Regions from separate parts of the Cupriavidus sp. 96C5-1 genome, predicted to be linked through region 2. Evidence: predicted binding sites of a transcription regulator. Region 2 holds the regulator's gene; each other region holds the start of a gene.
The links. The regulator LexA, encoded in region 2, represses DNA repair genes until DNA is damaged. The targets are predictions, from matches to a motif close to ACTGTATNNNNATACAGT.
Positions count from the first base shown of each region.

Region 1: a site for LexA is predicted at 5,123-5,140, ahead of imuA (translesion DNA synthesis-associated protein ImuA). Genes of this name have one in related genera too.
Region 3: a site for LexA is predicted at 4,142-4,159, ahead of AC3FOF_RS24910 (CppA family protein). Genes of this name have one in related genera too.

Region 1 covers NZ_JBYOJU010000016.1:143,339-151,178, reverse strand. Annotated here, with positions in the region: gene AC3FOF_RS19155 (error-prone DNA polymerase) at 1-2,645, opposite strand, end outside; gene AC3FOF_RS19150 (Y-family DNA polymerase) at 2,678-4,240, opposite strand; gene imuA (translesion DNA synthesis-associated protein ImuA) at 4,173-5,072, opposite strand; gene AC3FOF_RS19140 (carbon-nitrogen hydrolase family protein) at 5,471-6,310, opposite strand; gene AC3FOF_RS19135 (serine hydrolase) at 6,333-7,205, opposite strand; gene AC3FOF_RS19130 (gluconate:proton symporter) at 7,217-7,840, opposite strand, start outside.
Region 2 covers NZ_JBYOJU010000036.1:84,980-92,819, forward strand. Annotated here, with positions in the region: gene rplI (50S ribosomal protein L9) at 1-227, opposite strand, end outside; gene rpsR (30S ribosomal protein S18) at 259-537, opposite strand; gene priB (primosomal replication protein N) at 541-840, opposite strand; gene rpsF (30S ribosomal protein S6) at 915-1,289, opposite strand; gene AC3FOF_RS31395 (asparaginase) at 1,391-2,389, opposite strand; gene lexA (transcriptional repressor LexA) at 2,613-3,269, shown strand; gene AC3FOF_RS31405 (hypothetical protein) at 3,379-3,549, shown strand; tRNA gene AC3FOF_RS31410 (tRNA-His) at 3,727-3,802, shown strand; gene AC3FOF_RS31415 (hypothetical protein) at 4,076-4,486, shown strand; gene AC3FOF_RS31420 (hypothetical protein) at 4,865-5,137, opposite strand; gene AC3FOF_RS31425 (hypothetical protein) at 5,226-5,465, opposite strand; gene AC3FOF_RS31430 (hypothetical protein) at 5,514-5,738, opposite strand; gene AC3FOF_RS31435 (DUF1643 domain-containing protein) at 5,789-6,058, shown strand; gene AC3FOF_RS31440 (hypothetical protein) at 6,150-6,521, opposite strand; gene AC3FOF_RS31445 (SUKH-3 domain-containing protein) at 6,815-7,318, shown strand; gene AC3FOF_RS31450 (DUF2188 domain-containing protein) at 7,639-7,840, shown strand, end outside.
Region 3 covers NZ_JBYOJU010000025.1:99,734-107,573, forward strand. Annotated here, with positions in the region: gene AC3FOF_RS24890 (YbfB/YjiJ family MFS transporter) at 1-640, opposite strand, end outside; gene AC3FOF_RS24895 (LysR family transcriptional regulator) at 633-1,520, opposite strand; gene AC3FOF_RS24900 (LysR family transcriptional regulator) at 1,674-2,597, opposite strand; gene AC3FOF_RS24905 (aldo/keto reductase) at 2,745-3,758, shown strand; gene AC3FOF_RS24910 (CppA family protein) at 3,771-4,085, opposite strand; gene AC3FOF_RS24915 (helix-turn-helix domain-containing protein) at 4,620-4,847, opposite strand; gene AC3FOF_RS24920 (DUF2975 domain-containing protein) at 4,854-5,432, opposite strand; gene AC3FOF_RS24925 (DUF4156 domain-containing protein) at 5,667-6,062, shown strand; gene ppk1 (polyphosphate kinase 1) at 6,224-7,840, opposite strand, start outside.

The DNA of each region.
Region 1 (7,840 bases), on a different contig from region 2:
GAATAGAAACCCATCGGCTGGCTGTTGAGCAAGGCGCACAGGAAGGCCGCCGGATGATGGCACTTGATCCACGCGCTGATATAGACCAGCTTGGCGAAGCTGGCGGCATGGCTTTCCGGGAAGCCATATTCGCCGAAACCCTCGATCTGCTTGCAGATGGCCAGCGCGAAGGCTTCCGGATACTTGTTGCGGGTCAGCGCCTTGACCAGCGCGTCCTGGTGCTTCTTCAGGTCGCCCTTGCGCCGCCAGGCCGCCATCGAGCGGCGCAACTGGTCGGCCTCGCCTGGCGTGAAGCCGGCTGCATCGATGGCCAGCTGCATGACCTGTTCCTGGAAGATCGGCACGCCCAGGGTCCGGCCCAGCACATCCTTGATCACCTCATTGTGATATGCCGGCGGCTTGCCGGTGCGCCGCAGCTGCTCGCGCCGTTTCAGGTAGGGGTGCACCATGCCGCCCTGGATCGGCCCCGGCCGCACGATGGCCACCTCCACCACCAGGTCATAGAACGTGCGCGGCTGCAGCCGCGGCAGCATCGACTGCTGCGCCCGCGATTCCACCTGGAACACGCCAATGGTGTCCGCGGCGCAGATCATGTCGTAGGTCTGCGGGTCTTTCCGGGGAATGTCCTGCATCCGCAACGGCGCGCTCGAGCGGGTCGGAATCAATGCCAGCGCGCGCCGGATCGCCGACAGCATGCCCAGCGCCAGCACGTCCACCTTCAGCAGGCCGAGCGATTCGAGGTCGTCTTTGTCCCACTGGATCACGCTGCGGTTTTCCATGGCCGCGTTCTCGATCGGCACCAGGCGCGACAGCTTGTGCCGCGCGATCACGAAACCGCCCACATGCTGCGACAGATGCCGCGGGAAACCCCGCAATTGCGCGGTCAGGCTGGCCCACTGCCGCACCGCCAGCGCGTCCGGGTCCAGCCCGTACTGGGCGATGCGATCGAGAAAGGTCTTGCCGCCATCCCACCACGCCTGGCCCTTGACCACCTGCTCGATCACGCTGGCATCGATGCCGAGCGCGCGGCCAACGTCGCGCAGCGCGCTGCGCGAGCGATAGGTGATCAGCGAAGCCGCCAGCGCGGCACGGTCGCGGCCGTATTTTCCGTAGATGTACTGGATGACTTCCTCGCGCCGCTGGTGCTCGAAGTCGACATCGATATCGGGTGGCTCGTCGCGCTCGCGCGACAGGAAGCGGCCGAACAGCATATTCGCGTCCTTGGGATGGACCTCGGTAATGAACAGGCAATAGCAGACCAGCGAGTTGGCCGCCGAGCCGCGCCCCTGGCACAGGATGTCGCGGCTGCGCGCGAAACGCACGATATCGTGCACGGTCAGGAAGAAAGGCTCGTAGTGCTTTTCCCGGATCAGCGCGAGTTCGTCCATCAACTGCTTTCGCCACTGGTGCTTGAGGCCGCCGGGGAAGCGCCGCAGCACCCCCTTCATGGTCTCGCGGCGCAGGTAGCTGAAGGGTGTCTCGCCGGGCGGGACCAGTTCCTCCGGATACTCGTAGCGCAGCGTCTCCAGCGAGAAATCGCAGCACGAGGCGATCCGCACGGTTTGCGCCAGCGCCTCGCGCGGATAAAGCCGCGACAGCCGCTGCCGCATGCGCAGGTGCTGCTCGGCGTTGGACGCCAGCGCCATGCCGCACTCGGCCAGCGGCTGGCCCACGCGGATGGCGCTCAGCACGTCGGACAGCGGCTTGCGCGAGCGCACATGCATGGTCACCGCCCCGGCCGCCGCCAGCGGCAGGCCGGTTTGCGCCGAGACGGCCTCCAGCCGCAACCGGTGCAAGGCGTCGGCATGGCCCTGCAATAGTTCGAGCGCGATCCAGCCGCGCGAGCCGAAGGTCTGCCGCATCCACTGCGCCTGTTGCAGCAGCGCGTCGGGCTCGGGGCAATAAGACGGCAGCAGCAACGCCAGGCAGTTGGGCATGCCGCGCAGGTGAGCCTGCTCCGGCTGCGGCGGCGCGGCCAGGTCGTCGGGATGCAGGCGGTAGCTGCCCTTCTCCGCCCGCGTGCGGCCCAGGGTGATCAGCTCGCTCAGGTTGCCGAAGCCTTCGCGGTCCTGTGCCAGCAGCACCAGGCGCAGCACCGGCTCGCCGGCGTGGCCGGTCAGCGTGAAACGGCTGCCGACCAGCAGGCGGAAATCCTGCGCGGCGCGCGCCTGGGCGGTGCGTTTTTCATGGCGGCGCAGGCGGGCCTGGCAGGCTTCGCCGGGAGCCGCGGCCCTGCTGGCGGCGGACGCGGAATCCGGATCCGGCCCGGCAAGGGGCTCGCCATCCGCGCCGTGCCCGCCATCGGGCTGGCCGGCTTCCTCCCTGTCGTCCTCGGTGGGATCCTCATCGTCATCATCTTCATCCAGCCCCGCAGCCAGCCGCGCCGCGCTGCGCGCGGCCGCGTCGCGGGTACGCTCGCGCAGGTCTTTCAGCGCGTGATGCGCGCGCGCCGTGCCGGCCACCGAGCATTCGTCGGTCAGCGCCAGCCCGCGGTAGCCCAGCGCAAACGCGCGCTCGATCAGCTCGACCGGATGGGAAGCCCCATCCAGGAACGTGAAATTGGAGATGCAGTGCAGCTCCACATAATCCGGCAATGCCGGCAGCAGCGCCGAAAGCGCGGACGGCAAAGCGGAAAACGAAGGCATGGCTGGCTTGCTGGACATGACGAGGATGAGGCTCAGGCGAACAAGCCATGCAGGAACCAGCGGTACTCACCGCCTTCCTCGCGCCCCGGACGCTGGCGGTAGACCCAGCAGCGCAGGCCATCGCCCCGCTCGGCGATGAAATAATCGCGCGTGGCGAGCGCGCCATCCCACCAGCCGGATTCGATGCGTTCCGGCCGCGACAGCAAGGTCAGCGGCCCGCCATGACAAGGCCGGTGGCGCTGCACGGTCAGTGGCAGCGGCTGTTCCAGCAGCCACAGCGGGCGCTCGGGGAGACCCGGCGTGGCCCGCGCGCCCTCGCGCGGCGAACCTCCCGGCATTTCGTCGGCCGGGCACCAGCGGTTGGCGCGCTCGGGCCGGTGGTCGGCCAGCGGCCGGGGCTGCAGCACGTTCTCGCGGCCGAGCCGCGCCATCAGCGTATCGAGCAGGCGGCCCAGCTCGGCCGGCGTGCCGCCCGGCTCCGGGAACAGCGAATCGCTCTGCGGCAGGCAGGTCTCCATGGACTCCACCAGCAGCAGCAGGCCCACCGCGGGCACACTGAACTGCAGCTTGTCCAGCCGCTCCTGCAACAGCTTCGACAGATGGACCGGATCGCGGCTGGGCTGCGCCAGGCCGATCGTCACCGGCGTAGCCGGGGTCTCGCAGCCAAGCCGGTAGCGCTCATGCTCGAGCCGCAGCACCAGGCGGGTCACGCCGGCCTGCTGCACCGCCAGCCAGCCGGCCAGCGCCAGCAGCAGGCGCTGCGCGCCCGCCATCACACCCTGGACGGATTCGGTACGGCCGGGCAGCTCCATGCGCTGCGCGAAGGCCGCGGGCGCGCTGAACCAGGTAAAGCGCACCGGCACCTCGCCATAAGCCTGGTCCAGCCGTGCCAGCAGATCGGGCCCCAGCCGTCGCCGCAGGCCGGCACGCGGCAGGCCGCGCACCTCTCCCACGGTGCGGCAGCCGATGCCGTCGAGCCAGCCGTCGTCGGCCAGACCGTGCAGCATGGCCACCGGCAGCCGGTCCAGCAGGCGCGCCATGCGGGCCGGCTGCACCGCGCGCCGCGCCGGCCGCACCATGGCGCCCCGGCGATCCCGCCGCAGCGGCTGCGCCGCCAGCCACGCGGCGCCGAAGGCCGTGGGCCCGCAACCGAGCTGCAGGAATGCGCCCAACCGGCGCACCCGCGCATACACCGCGCGGCACAGCGCAAGATGGCCGCCGAACAGCCGCAGGCTGGCACCGGCATCGATCATCACGGTAGCCGCATCGGGATCGGGATGAAGCGCGACATGCGGCGTGAAATGCAGCAGCGCCAGTGCCAGCGCCGTCATCAGCTGCGCCTCGGCAACCGGCTCGCGCTCCAGTTGCACCACCTGCGCCGACAAGGCCTGCACGCCGCCGCGCCGCATCCCGGCCTGCACTCCCAGCGCCACCGCCGGCCCGTTGGCCAGCACCACGCGCTCGCGCTCCATCACCGCCACCGGCACGCTGTGGTGCAAGGCGCCAGCAGAGGCATGCGAGGCGGAGTCAGGCCAGTTCGGCTGCAGCGCGTCCAGCGACAGGCGCGGCAGATGCACCGCGATCCAGTACGACATGGGCTTGCTCTCCCGCAACGGCATGGGAAACCGTGGCATGTAGGGGCGCCAGAGGCACCGGCGCCGGCGACGCGGATTCCGCCCGGGCGGGCACCGCCATCATCTCGCCCAGCGGCAGCACCAGCGGCGTATCGCGCACCGGCCCGCGCCGCTTATGAAAAGTGATCGACAGGGCATTGCCAGGCAACGGCGACAACAGCAGCCGCAACACCGCCGGCGACGATTCGCGCAGCACGCTGGCCGGACGGCACACCCAGGCCACCGCATCCCCCGCCTGCGCCAGCACCTGCAGACGGCGCAGCGCCTCCGGACGCGCCGTGGGCAGCCACACCATCACCCCGCCAAAAGCCTGGCTGCGCAATACCTGCTCCGCGGCCCACAACACATCGGCCTGCGCCACGGCCCGGTCCGCGCCAGCGGGGGGACGCACCCAGAACAACTGGTGCGCTGGCAAACCCCATTCGGCCATGCACATGGCATTGGGCAGGTACGGCGGCCCCACCAGCGCCAGCCGGCGCTGCGCAGCGGTCAGCGCCCGCAGTGCGGGCCGCAGCAGGCGCAGCTCCCCAACACCCGGGTCGGCGAGCAGCAACTCAGTCAGCGCACCCACCGGCCAGCCGCCCCCGGGCAACTCGGCCGAGAGCGCCGCATGCCCCGTGTCCAGGGCCGGCACGCTGCCCACCCGGCCCAGATGGCCAAGCTGCCCTGCCCGCCACAAGCCGGGATAACGGCGCTCCAATGCGTCCAGCGCGCCCTGACGGGCCGAAGGCGCCTGCGCCAAGGGCGAAACGCCCGACAAGTCGGGCGCAGGGGCAAGGAATGGCGAGGTCATATGACGTTTGCGACTCAGTCCGAAGCTGAGTGGGGGATTTGCTGGTGAACACTGTATATTTATACAGTATCCGCAAGCAAACCGGCAAGCATCAAAGAGAAAAGCTCCCCTACAGCGGAAGATTCAACCAATCACGCTGTCCGCCCGCCCCTGACCAGGAGATGGGCAAGCAGGCATCTCAGCCCGCCACGAAAAGAGAGCCGCCCAGCACGAGCGCGGCGACCATGAACAAAGCGACCAGGCCACCGAGTTTGCGCTGCAGGCGGTCGAACCGCTCCCAGGCCTGGAAGTCGCCGGCGCGGGAGCGCCCGGGCCGGGCGTGCAGACACTGGCCCGGACGGACTCCCGCGAGTCTAGCTTGACGGACGATGCAGGCGATAGGAGGCGGGTGGCACGCCTCAAGCTGCCGCCGTGCCATCCGCGTTGCGGAAGTAAAGGTCGGTGCGGCGATGCTCCCAAGCCGGCAGTCCGGCGCGCAGGGCCGCTACCCGCTCCGGATCCAGATCGGCCATGATATAGCCGGTGCGGTCCGGCATGCAGGCCAGCACCGTGCCCCAGGGATCGATCATCATGCTGCGCCCGAGGCAGGGCAATCCCGGCCCGGCGCCGCCGATCTGCGCGGCAGCCACCACATAGCACTGGTTTTCAATGGCGCGTGCGCGCAGCAAGGTCTCCCAGTGATCCCGGCCGGTATGCAGATTGAAAGCGGCTGGCACCACCAGGACATTGGCACCGCGCCCGCGCAGGGTGCGATACAGTTCCCCGAAGCGAAGGTCGTAGCAAATGCTGAGGCCAAGCGTCAGCCCCGCCGCCTCGACGGTCTGCAAATGCTCGCCGGGCGCGAAATCGGCGGACTCGCGGTAGGGAACGCCGTCGACCACCGCGTCATACAGGTGGGCCTTGCGATAGCGCGCGGCGATGGCGCCGTCCGGCGCGAAGGTGATGCCGCTGTTGCCGAGCCGGGCCTGGTCCGCCAGCCGCTCATGCATCGAGCCAAGGTGAATCCAGCAGCCGGTGCGGCGCGCCAGCGCCGCGATGCGCCCGGTGACCTCGCCGGGTATCGGGCTGGCCGCGGCGCGCAGTGCTTGGGCGTCGCCGCGCACATCGGTGTATTCCGGCGTGACGATCAGCTTGGCGCCGTCGCCTGCCGCCGCCAGTATCCAGTGCTCCAGCGCAGCCAGGTTCGCGTCGCGGTCGTCCCGGCTGTCGAGTTGAATGGCTGCCACTCTGATTGGCATGACTGTTCCTTATATTCCTTGTCTATTCCTGTGCCGGTTGCTTGCCGGCCTGCGCAAGCAGCCCGCCGGCCACCAGCCGCGCGATCTGCGCCAGCAGTTCGGCCCCGTCTCCGCCATGGAGGGTGTGCGCGGTGCGCGGGTCGGTAAAGCCGTCGGCCAGCACCGCCAGCACCACGCTGCAATCGCCTGCGGTGAGGATGCCGGCGTCATGGCGCAGGCCCGGCAACTGGCCGGTCTTGTTGGCGAGATGGACCTGTGCCGGCAGCGCGGCGCCGAAATGGGCGCGCTCGCGCTGGTCGGCCAGCAACGACAGCGCGAAGGTCCGCAGTGCCGCTGGCAGCGACGCCTCGCGCAGCATCCAGCCAAGCGCCGCAGCGGCATCGCCCGCGCTGGTGAAATTGTCCAGGCCGGCATCCCGCGCGGCGGCGTCCATCATGCGCCGCTGCAAGCTGCTGGCCGCCAGGCCGGCCCGCCGGCACCACTGCGTGACCCCGGCGCAGCCAAGCAGGCCGATCAGCGCGTTGGTGGCCACGTTGTCGCTGAGCACGATCATCAGCCGCGCCAGTTCGGCCAGCGACAGACTGGCCACGCTGGGCAACTGATGGAGAATGCCGGTACCGCCCGCGCGCTCGTCCTCGTCCAGGACAAGCTGCTGGTCGAGCCGGCAGCGGCCGTCCGCTACCTGCTCCAGCAGCGCCAGCAGGATGGGAAGCTTGATGATGCTGGCCGACGGCCGCACGCGGCCAGCATCGCGCTCCAGCACCACGGCGCCATCCAGGCCGCGCAGGCTGAGCGACAGGCGCGCCGGCGTCGCCGCGAGCAGCGGCGCCAGCCCGGCTTCGACATGCTGGCGCAGTGCGCGCGCGTCCAGCGGACGCGATCCCAGCGGGAACATGGTCGCTCTCCTTAAACCAGGAAGAAGAACAGGGTGGAAAACAGGCACAGGTTCACCACGATCACGGCCCAGCCGTTATAGAGCATGTACTTGAGCTGGGTCGAGCGTGCCAGCCCCATCTGGCCGAACATGTCTGAGGTGGGGAACGGCCCGAACCAGTCGATCTGCGAACTGCCCAGGATCACCGCGGTGGTGGCCGCCGGGCCGGCTCCGGCCGCCGCCAGCAGCGGGCCGAAGATCTTGGCCGTGAAGGTCATCTGCGCCACGGCCGCACCGGGGATATGGCCGATCACGTTGAACCACAGCACGATCACGCACAGCATTGCGCCGCCGATGCCGGCCAGGTGCGGGCTGGCGAGATCCAGTAAGGCATGGTAGGCGTTCAGTTTGTCGACCAGCACCAACACCGGATTGAACAGCCAGAACAGGAAAAAGATCCAGATCAGCTTGCCGGCGCCCGCATACATAGCCTGCAGGATGGCCCGCGGGCTCATGCCGCCGGCCAGCCCGGTGGTGGCGGCGAGCGACACCATGACGATGATGGCGAACGCGTAGCCCGCCTTGGCCAGCACCCCGGCCACGGCCAGCGCGACGATGGTCAGGCAGAATGCCCACGCGGCGCGCACGGACTGGCG
Region 2 (7,840 bases):
GTCAGGCCGCTCAGCTTCTCGCCTTCGGCTTGTGCCGCGGCCAGCTTCTCGGCAGCTGCCTTTTCCAGTTCAGCGCGCTTGACTTCGAACTCGCTGATGGCGGTCTGGGTAGCGCGGCGGGCCTTCTTGTTCGGGATCAGGAAGTTACGGGCGTAGCCGTCCTTCACGCGAACGATGTCACCCAGGTTGCCCAGGTTGATGACTTTCTCAAGCAGGATAATTTGCATCGTGTTTTCTCCTTAGCGGACCTAGGGCCGATCAGTTCTTGTGCAGGTCGGTGTAAGGCATCAGCGCGAGGAAACGCGCGCGCTTGATAGCCGTATCGAGCTGACGCTGATAGTGCGCCTTGGTGCCGGTCAGGCGGGCCGGCGTGATCTTGCCGTTGTCGCCGATGAAATCCTTCAGGGTGTCCAGATCCTTGTAGTCGATCTGTTCCACGCCGGCCACGGTGAAGCGGCAGAAGCGCTTGCGCTTGAACAGCGGGTTTTGCTGTTGGAAGCGCTTCTTGTTCTTGTTGTCACGTTTGACGAATGCCATGATTCAATCCTTTTCGAATGCTTTACATCCAGTGATGTGAAAGACGAGAGCCTTGCTGTTGCGGTGCTTGCGGGCCAGGAATCCTTCGCAGTCGAGCATCGCGCCGAGCGGAGTACGCTCAAGCCGCTGGCCGATCTGACCGATTCCCATGGCGGCGATGGCGAACTCCACCTGCCTGGGCGTTTGCGCCTCGACCGTCTCGCCCGCGTACTGCAGGATGCAGTTGACGACGGGGACCCCGGCCGGGGTGTAACGCAAGGCATCGCGTTCCGCGAGCGTTGCGCAGAGCCTTAACTGGTTCAACGCACTCTCCCGCACCGATGCCCGCACTTGCCGCCGCGGCGATCAATGCCCACGGCAACCACAACAGTCCGCACTTAGGCGGCCTGGACTTCGCTGGTCTGTTGCGCGGCCTTGCGGGCTTCTTCGCGCTGCACTTCCTTCATCATCGGGGACGGTGCGGTTTCGGCCTTCTTGGTCTGAACGATGAGGTGGCGCAGCACCGCGTCGTTGAACTTGAACGCGTGTTCGAGTTCAGCCAGGGTTTCCTTGCCGCATTCGATGTTCAGGCAAACGTAGTGAGCCTTGGCCAGCTTCTGGATCATGTAGGCCATCTGACGGCGACCCCAGTCTTCCACGCGGTGGATCTGGCCGCTCTGGGACGTGACCAGCGTCTTGTAACGCTCGATCATGGCCGGAACTTGTTCGCTCTGGTCCGGATGGACGATAAATACGATTTCGTAATGACGCATTGACGCTCCTTTTGGATAAGCCGCCCGGGCGCCAAGTCCGGTGCAGCAAGGTTGGATAGCCTTAAAGTATAGCGTGCTTTTGACGAAGCTGGCAAGCGGCCCTAATTCCCGGCGAATACCGCCTGCAGCGCGGCCGGATCCCTTGCCAGCGCCGGTGTTGCGGCCAGCGCCAGCATCAGGAGCACACGGGCCTTGTAGGGATTGAGATCCCCCGCGGATACGAAGATGCCCGATGATGGGCGAGGAAGAGCAGGAATCGCCACGTGCCCCGCCCCGGTCCGCGAACTACGCACCACGGCCACCCCTGCCGCAGCCGCGTCGGCAAGCGCTTCAGTCAGCGACTGATGGATCGACCCGTTGCCGGCGGCCGCCACCACCAAGCCTGACACGCCAGCCCGCGCCAGAGCATCCACCACCACCCGTCCGGGCTCGGCGTAGCTGGTGACGATTTCAACCTGAGGCCACACAGACGGCAGCGGCAGCGCCTGGGCCGGCAATCCTTGCGGGATCCGTGCAAACCGCACCAGGTCATCCTGCACATACCCGACCGGCCCCGCCAGCGGCGACGCAAAGGCATTCACCGCTGCCGTATGCCCCTTCACTGCGTCGCGTCCGGCATGGATCTCCTGGTTGATCACCAGCAACACCCCCTTGCCCGCCGCATCCGCATGACCGGCCACCCGTACCGCATCCAGCAGGTTCAGGGGGCCATCGGCCGACAATGAAGTCGAGGGCCGCATGGCGGCTGTCAGCACCACGGGGACCGTACCCACGCACGCCAGGTGCAGCAGCATCGCGGTCTCCTCCAGCGTGTCGGTGCCATGCGTAATCACAATACCGGCCACATCGGGCTGCACGGACCAGAACGCAACGCGCTCGACCAGCCTGGACCACAGCGCGAACGACATATCCTTGCTATCAATCTGCGCCACCTGCTCGGCCTCGATCCGGGCCACGGCGGCCAACGCCGGCACGGCATCGAGCAACGCCGTAACCGGCACAGTGGCAGCCTGGTACTTCGCACTGCTGGCGGGATTCGACGAAGAACCGGCAATGGTACCGCCGGTAGCGAGCACGACGACGCGAGGCAGAAGAGACATGGATGGAAAGGCTCAAGAGCCTGAAGCGTTGATGGAGGGCGGCAAAAGCGACTTCGGATGTCGCGGATTGTAACTCCCCGCCATCCACGCACGCCGGCCACGACCCACAGGCCGCACGCCTGTCGATGAGCGAACTCCCAAAATTCCCCTTGCACTTCACTCGATACTGTATAAAATCACAGCATACTGTTTAAACATACAGTGCTTTCAATCATCGGCGACCATGGCGACCCTGACACCGCGACAGCAGCAGATTTTCGACCTGATTCGCAGCACCCTGCAGCACACCGGCTTTCCCCCCACACGCGCTGAAATCGCCGCCAAGTTCGGCTTTTCCTCGCCGAATGCTGCCGAGGAGCATTTGCGGGCCCTGGCCCGCAAAGGGGTGATCGAACTGACCCCCGGCGCCTCGCGCGGCATCCGGCTCAAGGTTTCGCGCAGCGACTCCGAAGCATCCGACCAGTTTTCACTGCCATTGGCCGGCGTCATGCAGCTGACTCTGCCTCTGGTCGGGCGAGTCGCGGCAGGCAGCCCGATCCTCGCTGCCGAGCACATCGACCGCCAATATCAGGTCGACGCCTCGGTGTTCGAAGTGCAACCCGACTACCTGCTCCGGGTACGGGGCCTCAGCATGCGCGACGCCGGCATCCTGGATGGCGACCTGCTGGCGGTCAAGCGGGCCAGCGAAGCCGCGAACGGCAAGATCGTCGTAGCGCGGCTGGGTGACGATGTCACCGTCAAGCGCCTGAACCGGCGCGGCGACTCGATCGAGCTGATTGCCGAGAATCCGGACTTCCCGAGCATCATCGTGCAACCGGGCCGCGAAGAGTTTTCCCTGGAAGGCATCGCCGTCGGCCTGATCCGCCCCAGCGCCTTCTAACCCGTGCGGCTGAGGCGGGCTAGCCCGTGTCACGCCGACACCCGATTGTGCCAACGCCGCCCGCTCCGCGGGCACCGCTAATTGTTGTTGCAAGCCACCAGGTGTAGCCATGCTGCCAGCCAACCGCCTCTCCGCCCGCCGCCCCGTCAAGCCCGTGCCGTTCCGCCAGTCCAAAGGCGTACGCATCTACCAGGGCGCGCAGCGGCGCACCATGGTCGGCAGCATGGCCGCCATCTGCCGCATGCTCGAACTGGAGGAATCGACGAAGCTCTCCATATAGGGACTCGCCGTGAAGTGTTTGCATCTGATCTGGGTAGCGTCTTGATTGATCTAGAGCCCTTTGGACTCGAGCAGGACCGCTCAAGGAAATTTTTTGTGCAGAGTACTAGCCATCTGCCATTTGGTATTGTATGATCTTGTTCTTCGCTGTTCAGCACTCAGTTGAACAGCCAGTACGGTGGCTGTAGCTCAGTTGGTAGAGTCCAGGATTGTGATTCCTGTCGTCGTGGGTTCGAGTCCCATCAGCCACCCCAAGAATTTGCTTTACGAAACAGCGCCTTAGCAAAGGCGCTGTTTTTGTTTGTGGCCCACAAAGTGGCGTCATGTTCCCACGGCGGGAATACTCGTCGTCGTCCCCCATCTCCACCCACGCCCTCAATCCAACAGCAGCGGCAACCTCGCGCGTGTCGATTGCCGCTCAAATTGTTCGGAACACTGTATATCCATACAGTTAACTCAACTATCAACGTTCCGCTTAGGGCGAGCTCTATACTGGATATCCATACAGTATCCTGCGAAGAACCACCATGTTCACCTGCGATCCCGACACCGTCTTCCTGTACCGCCGCGCTGCCGACGCGGTCGCCGTGCCCTTCCCTTGCCAAAGGATCACCGTGGACGACCCGCTGCTGACGGTGGACACATGGAACCCCGAGGCAGAGGCAGCCGCGCAAGCCGCTGGCGCCATGCTGGTGCTGGCCGGCATCGATGCAGCGGCGATCATGGCGTTGCCCTGGCGGATCGATCGCCTTGAGCTCAATCACCGCGGCGCGTGGCTAAGCTTCTCGCTGGCTGACTCGATCCAGTTCTTGGGCCCGCGCTCCGTCCGCCTGCGCACCCGCGGTAAGCGCCGCTATGCCACTCGTCAGGAAGCGACATGCACGCGTGACCTCCCCGGCGAACAGCATCTGCCTCGCAGCGCAGTTCCTGCCTGGTGACACGGCCGAGCTAGGCGTGGACTGCGACAGCGTATGCCGACGCAGCGCAAACAGCGGCGCAGTCAGTGACTATTTTGGCCGCCGAAGAGATCGACGAGACCGAAGAGACAATGGTCAACCTCGGTTTGGATGCCGGCGCCGGCCGTGTTTGGAGATAGCAAGCATCCGCCGCGTGGAGGGACTACTGGACACCACAGGTCTGGCAGTATGGGAGCAGGATTTCGTGCACACGTTGGCTGTGCCCGCACTTGTAGGTGATGTAATAAGACACGTCGAAGACCAGGCGGAGAAGCTCGACGAACTGCTCGCGAGGTACGTCTCATGCGCGCGCAGCAACAACCAAGGCCGTATGCAGGAGCCACAGGCTGCGGCGTGAACCTAGTCGTAGGTTTCCCAGAAAAAACCACGCTCGAGATCTCGCTCGAACTCGACGGTCCAGGACGTTCCGCTTTCAGCCGCGTAGTGCTGGCGGGCACCCGTGAGATTTGCCGCAACGGTCACCTGACGGGGAATGTGGCTTACACCTGCTTCAGGCGGGCCGCCATCGTCAAGGACAACCGTGAATTCTTCGCTGACCCGGCCATGCTTCCTGCATGCCGAGATGAAGGCCTGCTGCTCGTCCGCCGGTAGTTCTTCGAAGGCCTTTTCCATAGCATCTCCCAGACACTCGCTCGCTCCGGACATGACACCAAACCACTGCTACCAGGTTGACTGCTGCACCGTGACGCGCGAGATGAGGCTACAGCCCTGTCTGCGTGTTCTGGACGCAAGCCTTTGCGTAGGCAATCGCTTCGCGCATCGCCTCTTCCCTGCTACCGAATTGAGTTTTGATCTTGTGCCGTAGTCCAGGGATGAACTCGTTCGTATGATCGATCTTCCGCTCGAACAATACCGATGCTTGCCAGATCCCGGCTTGCGACTCCCAGACCGTGCAGTGGCAGTGGTAATCCCCTTCTTCGACGAAGACATGGCTCGACATGGCAACCTCTCATCGTATCGGATGGATCATGGAGTGAGCAGAAAGTCGCTAGCCACCAGCCTTCTTGTCACCCAAGCCAAACAGCCGCACAGTGTTCTGATGTCGTCGGAGAGCTACGAGCGCCAGGCACAGGCCCGCAATCGAGAGACCCAAGGCCCAGCCGATAGTCCGCCGCATCTTCGCCGCCTGCTCGGCCTGATAACGAGCGTCCGCCGCTATGCGCACGGCCTCCCAAAACTCGGTTTCCTGGTTGTCTTCCTCGACTATCGCCATTTCCGCCTCCCTGCATGGATGTCGGAGAGCCATATGGAGGAAATCCTAGCATGAAGCACCTGACCACGCAGACCATCGACGGCGAGTCCCGCGCCATCGTCTCCACCTGCGGTCAATACCGATACCGGCTTTGGCGCGAGTGGGACGCCGGCCGGCTTACGCTGTGCTCCATCATGCTCAATCCGCCGACCGCCGACTACGAGGTCAACGCGATGTCGATAGGGATCACTTTGCAAAGCCTCAAGAAGGGACTTCGCCCATCCCTTGCGACAGGAATATCGGCAGGAAGGGCAAAGTGGACTGGATCGAGCGCAAGATAGATCCGTGGCCCGCTCGAAGCGGACCGGCGTGCCGCGCTGCTGTTCGTCGCCGAGCGCTGTCCGTCGGCGCCGATGGCAGCGCTGGCGGCGTTCAGGCGCCGTCGAGGAAAGGATTGCGTTGACCGATGCGCGTCCCCAGCGCATCGGGAGCCAGGCTCATGCTGGCAGGGTCTAGCGCCGGATCGGGGCTACGGGCCAGCGAGGGGTTGGCCGGTGCAGGCGCCATACCCTGCGGCATCGGTTGGCCGGCGTCTTGCGCATAGGGGTCGCGCGCGGCGGGCATCGCCCCCTGGCTGGGCGGCGCTGCCGCCGGCATCGCTTGCATTGGCTGGGGGGATTGCATCGGTTGAGTGGATTGCATCGGCTGGTTCGGCTGAATCGGCTGGGCCTGCTGCGCGAACAACGGGTAGGACGCGATCATCGCGCCAGCCATCAACAAGGATTTCGCCAGATGTTGCTTCATTCGTGTACCTCCTAAAACGCCAACAGGCATGGGAATAGCCACTGTAGCGCCGAGGCACCTGACATTCTGTTCGATTTTGCAACGGTCATTTACCAGCCTTGCCATCGACACCAAGGTGGGGTAACCGCGCGCGACCTCGATGGTCTATGTCCATAGGACGCTGAGTAGCGCCGATATCGGCTACCAGAACACCGTCTGCGATCTTTAAGCGATCGCCCTCAGTGTTGTGCGATTTGCGGGACGGCGTGCAATAGTACGGGCCCTGAGAAAGAAAGCCGATTGAGGATGACTCGATGATTGCTCTCCCTGCATCAGTTGAACCGCTGTTTATTCGGGCCGGATGGCATCCAGGAGTCGCATCCGCCGTCGTAGACGGCAATCATCATCCAGCCACAGATATGCTTCGGGAATTCGATGGTTTGACTGTAGGTTCTGATGGTGCCGGCGTGGAATGTGCCCGAATCGCTCTGAAGTTTCAGCCGATTGAAACGCTGGACGAGCAGATCATGGCGTGGGAGCGGGCACTGCAAACCACGATGGTCGGATTTGCCGAAGGCGGGCTGGGCTACGAAGAATTCTATGCCGACGAGATGGGTCGCATCTTCGCCATCAACTGTATTGTCGATGGTGTTTACCTGTGTGGATTCAGTTTTGGCGATGCGGTCGAGCGATTGTTGCTCGGAAGGCGAGCAATGCCGCTTTTGTTGGAAGGACAGGAACGCGTGCCATTCTATGGCGAGGACCTACTGCGGGGAGATCCGCGGATTTGGACGGTCTGTCAGTTGAAGAAATCCTAAATGCGCAGCGACGTTACCGGAGTTCTACAGGCATGTTCAAAAGCAGGAGCACCTCGTAATCGCCGGAGGTATTGGCCTGCGGAAGTTTCCTGCGCAGCCAGGCAAGATTGCGCAGTCGAGCACGCCGTAGCAAAGCGGCGGCGACAAGGCTCACGCGCTCACGAGACGTTGCCCTCGTCGGATCTGTCTGCCGGGGCGGCTTTTCCCGGATGGGGCAAGCGCCACGCGCTCGTATAGACGCGCAAGTCGGACAATGCCCACTATCAATCGGACCGAACGTCTCCTAAAACAGCAGTAGATCACCGCTCAGGGAGACTGCAATGGATTCAATGCCGCAACGCAACGTACACGTCATCCCCCACGGCGACGGGTGGGACGTCGTTCATGAGGGGGCGAAGGGTGAAAGAGCACACTTCCCCACCCAGGAGGAAGCTGTCGATGCCGCCACAGTGATTGCACAGCGCGACAAGGTGGAACTGCTGGTACACGGGCAGGATGGCCAGATTCGCACACGCAGCAGCT
Region 3 (7,840 bases), on a different contig from region 2:
GCGCGTTTGGTGACGGCGGCGGCTGCGGCGCACGGCTGGCCCCGAAATGCGGCCATGCGGGCAGGGCCAGCACGGCGGAGCCGGCGCAGAGCGTGCTCCATAGCACAGGGCTGTGCCAGCCGGCGGCGTTGCCGGCCGCGATCAGTTCGGCGGAGAGCAGGATGCCGGCACCCACGCCCGAGAACAGCAGAGGCGCGCTGTGCGCCTGGCCCGGCAGATGGAACAGCCAGACGGAGGCGGCGATCAGCGCGATCGCGCTGAATACGCCGGCCAGGAAGCGCACCGCGATGAAGAACCCGGGGGCCGCCGGCAGCGCCAGCGCCAGCAGGCACGCGGCGGTGCCGAGCAAGGCCATGCGGCACAAAAAGGGCGCGGCGCGCTCCGGGCTGCGGGTCATGGCGAGGGCGCCCGCCAGGTAGCCCGCATAGTTGGCCGAGGCCGCCAGCGAGCCTGCGCTGACGCTCAGCAGGCCATCGCGGACCATGAGGGGATACATGCCTGTGAACGCGAAGCGGCCAAAACCCATGCCCACCGCGAGCACCAGCGCGGCGGCCAGCGAGGGCAGCAAGGGCAGCCACGCTGCCAGGGCGGTGCGCGCCGATGCGTCCCCGCGCACCGGGCCGGAGCGGATCCTAGCCACGCTGCAACTCCTGCAGGAAGGCTTCGTACGCCGAGGTGATGAACCCCGAGCGCCGCACCAGGAAGGTGTGGGCGGTACGCACCGGCACGGTCTGCAGCGCCGTAGCATCGGGATGCAGCGCAAGCAGCGACCTGGGCAGGATGGCGACCGCCGAGCCGGCCGCCACGCAGGCCAGGATGGCGTGATAGGAAGCCAGCTCGAGCATATTCGGGGCAGGCCGCGGGGTCTCGGCGCCGCCCGCCAGCCACGCCTCGGCGCACATGCGATACGTGCAGCCGCGTGCGAAGGTGGCCAGGCTGCGCGGCAGGATGTCCTGCGGCGCACGCACCGGCGGATGGCCGGGCGGCAGCACCAGCAGGAGTTCCTCGGTGAAGAGGAAGGCGCCTTCGAGGCCGGGGCCGAGCACGTCCATGTCGAGCGTGGCCGGCGTCCCTTCGGCGGGGTGGGCGACCACGGCGCAATCGAGCCGGTGCGCCAGCAGGGAATCGATCAGGGCCTGCGTGGTGCCGGTCTGGATTTCGATCTGCACATCCGGCCACTTGCCGTGGTAACGCGCCAGTGGCCGGGGCAGCCGGCTGGCCGCCGAGCTCTCCATGCTGCCCACCCGCAGCTTGCCGGTGGGAACGTCGCGGCGCATGGATTGCCGGGCTTCCTCGGCCAGGGCCAGCAGTTGCTCGGCGTAAGCGAGGAAGCGCTGGCCTTCGGGCGTCAGCGTCATGCGCTTGCTGTCGCGCAGGAACAGCGCTACACCCAGTTCCTCCTCGAGCTGCTTGACGCGCGTGGTCACATTGGACTGCACGCGGTCCAGGCTCCTGGCGGCACGGGTGACGCTTTGCTCAAGCGCCACGGCCCGGAAAATCTCAAGTTCGGCCAGATCCACGGCAATCCTCTTGTAGACAGAGACTTTTGCGTTCTTAAAAGAAGAACGTATTTTTTCCTACTATCATTTATAAGGATGAATAAGTCAAGGAAGTCCTACACCCGGCAGGGCGGCGCAGGGACAGCGGATAAAGTGGAGTAGCGCCGGAGGCGGTCAGGGCAACGGTGGTGGCGCAAGCTCGGCCCGGAAGATTTCCGCCGCCCATTCGATAAAGGCGCGGACTTTCGCCGTCAGGTGGCGGTTGCGCGGATACATGGCCACCAACGGCAGCGTGCCGGCGTTCCAGTCGGGCAGCACGGGCACCAGCCGGCCGCTGGCCAGGTGTTCCCGGATCATCCGGTTGGCCGGGCTTTGCATCAGGCCCATGCCGGCTACGGCCGCGGCGATATAGGTGTCGGCATCGTTTGCCGCGACCCAGTGCGGCCGGTTGATTTCATAGGCCTCGTCGCCGCGCCGGAAGTCGAAGGGGAATATGCGCCCGGTCTTGGCCGAGAAGAAATTCACGAAGCGATGCTGGTCGAGGTCCGCCAGCGTGGCGGGCGTGCCATGCCGTTGCAGGTAGCAGGGCGCCGCGCACGTCACCACCGCCAGTTCGCCCAGGTGCCGCGCGGCCAGGCTTTCGTCATGCACCAGGCCGCCGCGAATCACGCAATCCACGCCTTCGGCGATCAAGTCGACCGGACGGTCGGAACTGCCCAGTTCCAGCACGATCTGCGGGTAGCGGCGGAAGAATTCCGGCAGTGCGGGCGCGATCATGTGGCGGCCGGTGGCGGCGGGCACGTCCACCCGGAGCCGTCCCGCGGGCGTCACCACGGCATGGCCGAGCGCGCCTTCCAGTTCATTCATTTCCTGCAGCATCGCCACCGCGCGCTGGTGGTAGACCATGCCGTCGTCGGTCAGGCTCAGCCGGCGCGTGGTGCGATGCAGGAGCCGCGCGCCCAGATGCGTCTCCAACTCCTGGAGGATGGTGGTGACACGTCCCTTGGGCAGATGCAGCGCGGTCGCCGCACGGGTGAAGCTGCCAAGCTCGACCACGCGGACAAAGACTTCCATGGACTTGAATCGGTCGATGCTCATGGGGGTGTAGGTCGCTGATTGTTTTGATTGGTGTGAACAGTGATTTCTCCGAATCGTAGTTTATTCGGAAAGAACCGCACAATAGACTGGCTTCATCGCACAACCGATCAACGAACCGATCAACGAACCGATTGAAGGAGAAGCAAGATGACCGCATTGCGCAACGTTCCCGCCATTGCCCTCGGCGCGCATGGCCCGCAACAGATTTCCGCCCTTGGCCTGGGCTGCATGGGCATGTCGGATTTCTACGGCGCCAGCGACGACGGCCAAAGCATCTCGACCATCCACGCCGCGCTCGATGCCGGCATCAACCTGCTGGATACGGGGGACTTCTATGGCGCCGGCCATAACGAAATGCTGATCGGCCGGGCGCTGAAGGGGCGCCGCGACCAGGCGCTGGTCTCGGTCAAGTACGGCGCGCTGCGCTCGCCGGACCATGGCTGGCTGGGCATGGACGGCCGACCGGCAGCCGTGAAGAACTTCGCCGCCTACAGCCTGCAGCGCCTGGGCACCGATTGCATCGATATCTACCGCATGGCCCGGCACGATCCGTCGGTGCCGGTGGAGGAGACCATCGGCGCTGTCGCCGACCTGGTGAAGGCTGGCTATGTGCGCTACATCGGCTTGTCCGAAGTGGGGCCGGACATCATCGAGCGCGCCCACAAGGTGCATCCTATCAGCGACCTGCAGATCGAGTACTCGCTGCTCAGCCGCGGGCCGGAGGCCAGGATCTTCCCGCTGCTGAAGGTGCTTGGGATTGGCGTGACCGCCTATGGGGTGCTGTCGCGCGGCCTGCTTGGCGGCTCCAGGCCCAAGGGGCCGGAGGACTTTCGCAGCCACCTGCCGCGCTTCAGCGGGGAGAACCTGGATCACAACCGGCAACTCGTGGACGCGCTCCAACAGGTTGCGCGGGGGCTGGGCGCCACCAGCGTGCAGGTGGCGATCGCCTGGGCCCTGGCCAAGGGGCGCGAGCTGGGTGTGCAACTGGTGCCGCTGGTCGGCTCGCGCACGCTGCAGCAGCTGGAAGGCGCGCTGGGCGCGCTGCCGCTGACGATGTCCCCCGCGGATATGGCCCGCATCGAGCAGGCCGTGCCCGGCGATGCCGTGGCCGGCACGCGCTACGGTGCCGAGCAGATGGCGTTTCTCGACAGCGAACGCTGAGACCGCGCAGGCCTAGCACGGCTGCTGCCGCGGATGCTCCTGGTTCAGCGAGCCGTGCTGCGCTGGTGCGGGTCTTGCAAGCAGTTGCCGGATCGAGGCCAGGTAGCGCTCCCCGACTTCGCGGCTGGCGCGGGTGGCCTGGCTGCGCAGGGCGCGGCGGCTCGGTGGCGTCACGTTCAGGCTGCGGCAGATCGTCGACAGGTAAGGCTTGCGGTCGCCGGTCAGCCGCTGCGCCGCGGCCTGCAGGGCGGCGTCGCCAATTCGCGCACGCAGCCAGGCCAGGACTTGCCTGTCATATTCGTTCTGTACCCGGACCAGGTGTTCCATGATCGGCTCCTGTGAATTCTGGGAAAGACTGTCGGCTACTGTTCATGCATACAGTACCTGTAAATATATACAGTATTCCCGGATTTGCAAGGGCGCGATCGGCAAGGCTCTTGGCCGATCCCGGCGATCCGGCGCTAGCTTCCCGGCAGCTCCCGCTCCGGGATCCTGCCGGTCTCGCCCGCCGTGGTTCCCTGCGGCCGACGTTCCCGCAGGGCGGGGTGATTCTTGTCCGCCCAACGTATCACTTGCCACAACGCGAGGATGCAGATGACTGCGTAGCTGCAATAGGAAAGGATGAGCATGTGCGCCTCGCTCCGTGCCCGCTTGGGGGCGAGTGGTTGAAGTAGCTGCGAGTATGCGCAATGACGCACTCGAAGCGATATCACTCCATGGGGGGGCTCGCGCGCCACTTGCCGCAAAGCCATGCTGGTGGCCGTTCCTGCCGCCACGCCCGAGCCAGGCGAGACAATTGTTTGCAGTTCGGGCGGCTTGCTTCAGCGAAATGGCGCGTGACGGGCGTGCCAGGCGGGCAAGCTAGGCTTGATCATCCGCGGGCGCATCCGCGCGGTATTCCAGCAGATCGCCTGGCTGGCAGTTCAGCGCTTCGCAGATTTTTTCCAGCGTATCGAAGCGGATGCCCTTGACCTTGCCGGATTTCAGCAGGGAAAGATTGGGCTCGGTGATGCCGATGTACTGGGCAAGTTCGCGCGATTTCATCTTGCGCTCGGCAAGCAGGACATCAAGTCTGACAAGAATGGTCATGGCGTCTCAAACAAAGCCTTCGTTCTCCCGGGCGATACGGGCCGCTTCGACCATCGCCCAGGCGATCGCCAGCAGCAAGCCGCCCAGCAGGCCCAGCGCAAAATCGCCGAAGTTGACGATCACCAGCATGTAGGGGCCGGGGCCATCGCCGCTGACCAGAGCCAGGCCCAGCAGCGTCTTGGTGAGCGGAACCACCGCGCTGAACGCCGTCACCATCAGCGCCACGCGGCGCAGGCGCAAAGCCGTTTCCATCGTGAAGACCATACCGTGCGCGAACGCGGCGAAGAGCTTGCGCGCCTCCATCAGGCCGCCGACGAGCACGCTCGCCGCACCCGCCGTGATGACGAAGCCGGCCAGGCGGTACGGCATCGACACCAGTACCCGGTACTCCGCTGCCCGGATCTCCAGGAACCGGCGGAGGTGCTGCTCGAGCGCTGCATCGGACAGCCAGAACCAGAGGGCGATCATGCCGGCCAGCGTCATGGCGATGCCGCAAAGCGTGAGCCATTGCATCCGGCGTGCAATGGTGCTGACGCGGCACATTGCGGCGTCAGCCGGCAATGAAGGGGCAAGCGGACTTGGCATGCCAGTCTCCTGATGGGATTGCATGATACGAATATTTGCTGTAAAAAGGAAAAATATTATCGTTTTGCGATAATTTATATTCGTTGGAGATTAAATTATATGCGCTCTATCGTTGTTCTTCGCCGCCTGCGCCTTCATCTGGCATGCGCGCTCGTGCCTGCTACTGCGCTGGCGATATCTTCCGGTGCGCCCGCGCACGCCGCGGGCGCCGGGCTTCCTTCGAGGCCATGGACGATGCGCATCGGCGTCACCAAGGCCATTGCATGGCTCGGGGCAGGTTGCGTGCTTGCCGCTTGCGCGCCCACGCAACTGGCCAGTCCGGCCGCCACGGCGGTCAGGATCACCCACAACGAGCCGGGCGCGGGATGTACCTACCTCGGGGATGTCACCGGCAGCCAGGGCGACTTAGTACGGGGCGCCGTGACGTCGAATGCGGACCTGGAAACCGGCGCGCGCAATGACCTCAAGAACAAGGCAGCGGCAATGGGCGGCAATGTGGTGTACCTGCTTACCCAGCGCGCTGGCCAGACCGGCGGCAAGGATCGCCTGGAGCAGACCAATGTGACGCTGTCCGGCAATGTGTACCGCTGCGCTGCGGTGGCCTCGCCCGGATCGCGAATGCCCGGCTGAGGCAGGCTGCCCGACTGGGCGCTGCACGGTAAACGCCTCGGGTGCGCGCCGGCATGGTGCCAGGGATGCATGCTGTCGAAGCGGGCGTGCCCGGCCTGGCGGCAGCCTGCGAAAATCGCCAGGCCGTCGCCGAACGACGCCGCGCGGTATATCAGGCCGGATCAGGCCAGCGCGCCGATCAGCGTGCTCTGGGCCGAGATGCCGCGGCGGCCGCGGCGGCGCCGGTAGTTGCCATCCGAATCCATTTCCCAGGTGTCGCGGGTGTCCTTCAGGTAGAGTTTCAGGCCTTCCTCGATGACGCGCTTCTTGAGGGCCTTGTCCAGCACGGGGAAGCACACCTCGATGCGGCGGAAGAAGTCGCGCTCCATCCAGTCGGCGCTGGACAGGCGGACGTCTTCCGCCTTGTCGTTGTAGAAGTAGAAGATCCGCGCATGCTCGAGGAACTGGCCGAGTACCGAGTGCACCCGGATGTTCTCCGACAGGCCCGGTATGCCGGGCCGCAGCGCGCAGCCGCCGCGCACGATCAGTTCGATCCGCACGCCATCGCAGGACGCCTGGTACAGGGCCTGGATGATCTTGGGCTCCAGCAACGCGTTCAGCTTGGCGATGATCAGTCCCTTGCGGCCGGCCTTGGCATGCTTGCCTTCGCGGCGGATGGCGTCGAGCAGCGCCGAGTGCATGGTGAAGGGCGATTGCCATAACTGGGCGAGGGTGCCGGGATGGCCCAGGCCGGTCAGCTGGGAGAATACGTTCGCCACATCGTCCGCGATGGCTTCCTTGCAGCTGAACAGGCCGAAGTCAGTGAAACGCCGGGCTGTCTGCGAGTGGTAGTTGCCCGTGGACAGATGCACGTAACGCCTGAGTTTTTTCCCCTCGCGCCGCACCACCATGGCCATCTTGGCATGCGCCTTGTAGCCGACCACGCCGTACACCACATGGGCTCCGGCCTCCTCGAGCTGCGCGGCCCAATTGATATTGGCCTCCTCGTCGAAGCGGGCCAGCAGTTCCACCACCACACTGACTTCCTTGCCCCTGCGCGCGGCGCCGATCAACGCCTGCAGCAAGGCCGAGTCGTTGCCGGCGCGGTACACCGTCTGCTTGATCGCCATCACATCCGGGTCTTCCGCGGCCTGCCGTATGAAGTCGACCACAGGGGAAAACGACTGGTACGGATGGTGCAGCAGGATATCGCCGTCGCGGATGGCGTGGAACATGTCGGGCTGGTTCACCAGCGTCTTCGGCAGCCCTGGCCGGCACGGGGGATACTTCAGGTCGTCGCGCTCGACGCTGTCGGGCACCGGCAGCAGCCGTACCAGGTTGACCGGGCCATTTACGGCAAAGACCTCGGGGTCCTCCAGGCCGAACTGGTTCTGCAGGAACCGCGTCATCTCGTCGGAGCAGTTGTCCGCGACTTCAAGCCGTACCGCGTCGCCATAGTGCCGCTGCGGCAATTCGCCCTGCAGCGCCGCGCGCAGGTTCTTGATCTCTTCCTCTTCGACGAACAGCTCGCTGTTGCGGGTGACACGGAACTGGTAGCAGCCGCACACGCGCATGCCGGGAAACAGTTCGCCCACATGGGCGTGCAGGATGGACGACAGGAACACAAAGCCGTGTTCGCACCCGGAGACCTCCTTCGGCAGCAGGATCACGCGGGGCAGGGCGCGCGGCGCCTGCACGATGGCCGCGCCCGCCTCCCGGCCGAAAGCGTCCCGGCCTTCGAGCTCCACGGCGAAGTTGAGGCTCTTGTTGAGTACGCGCGGGAACGGGTGCGCCGGATC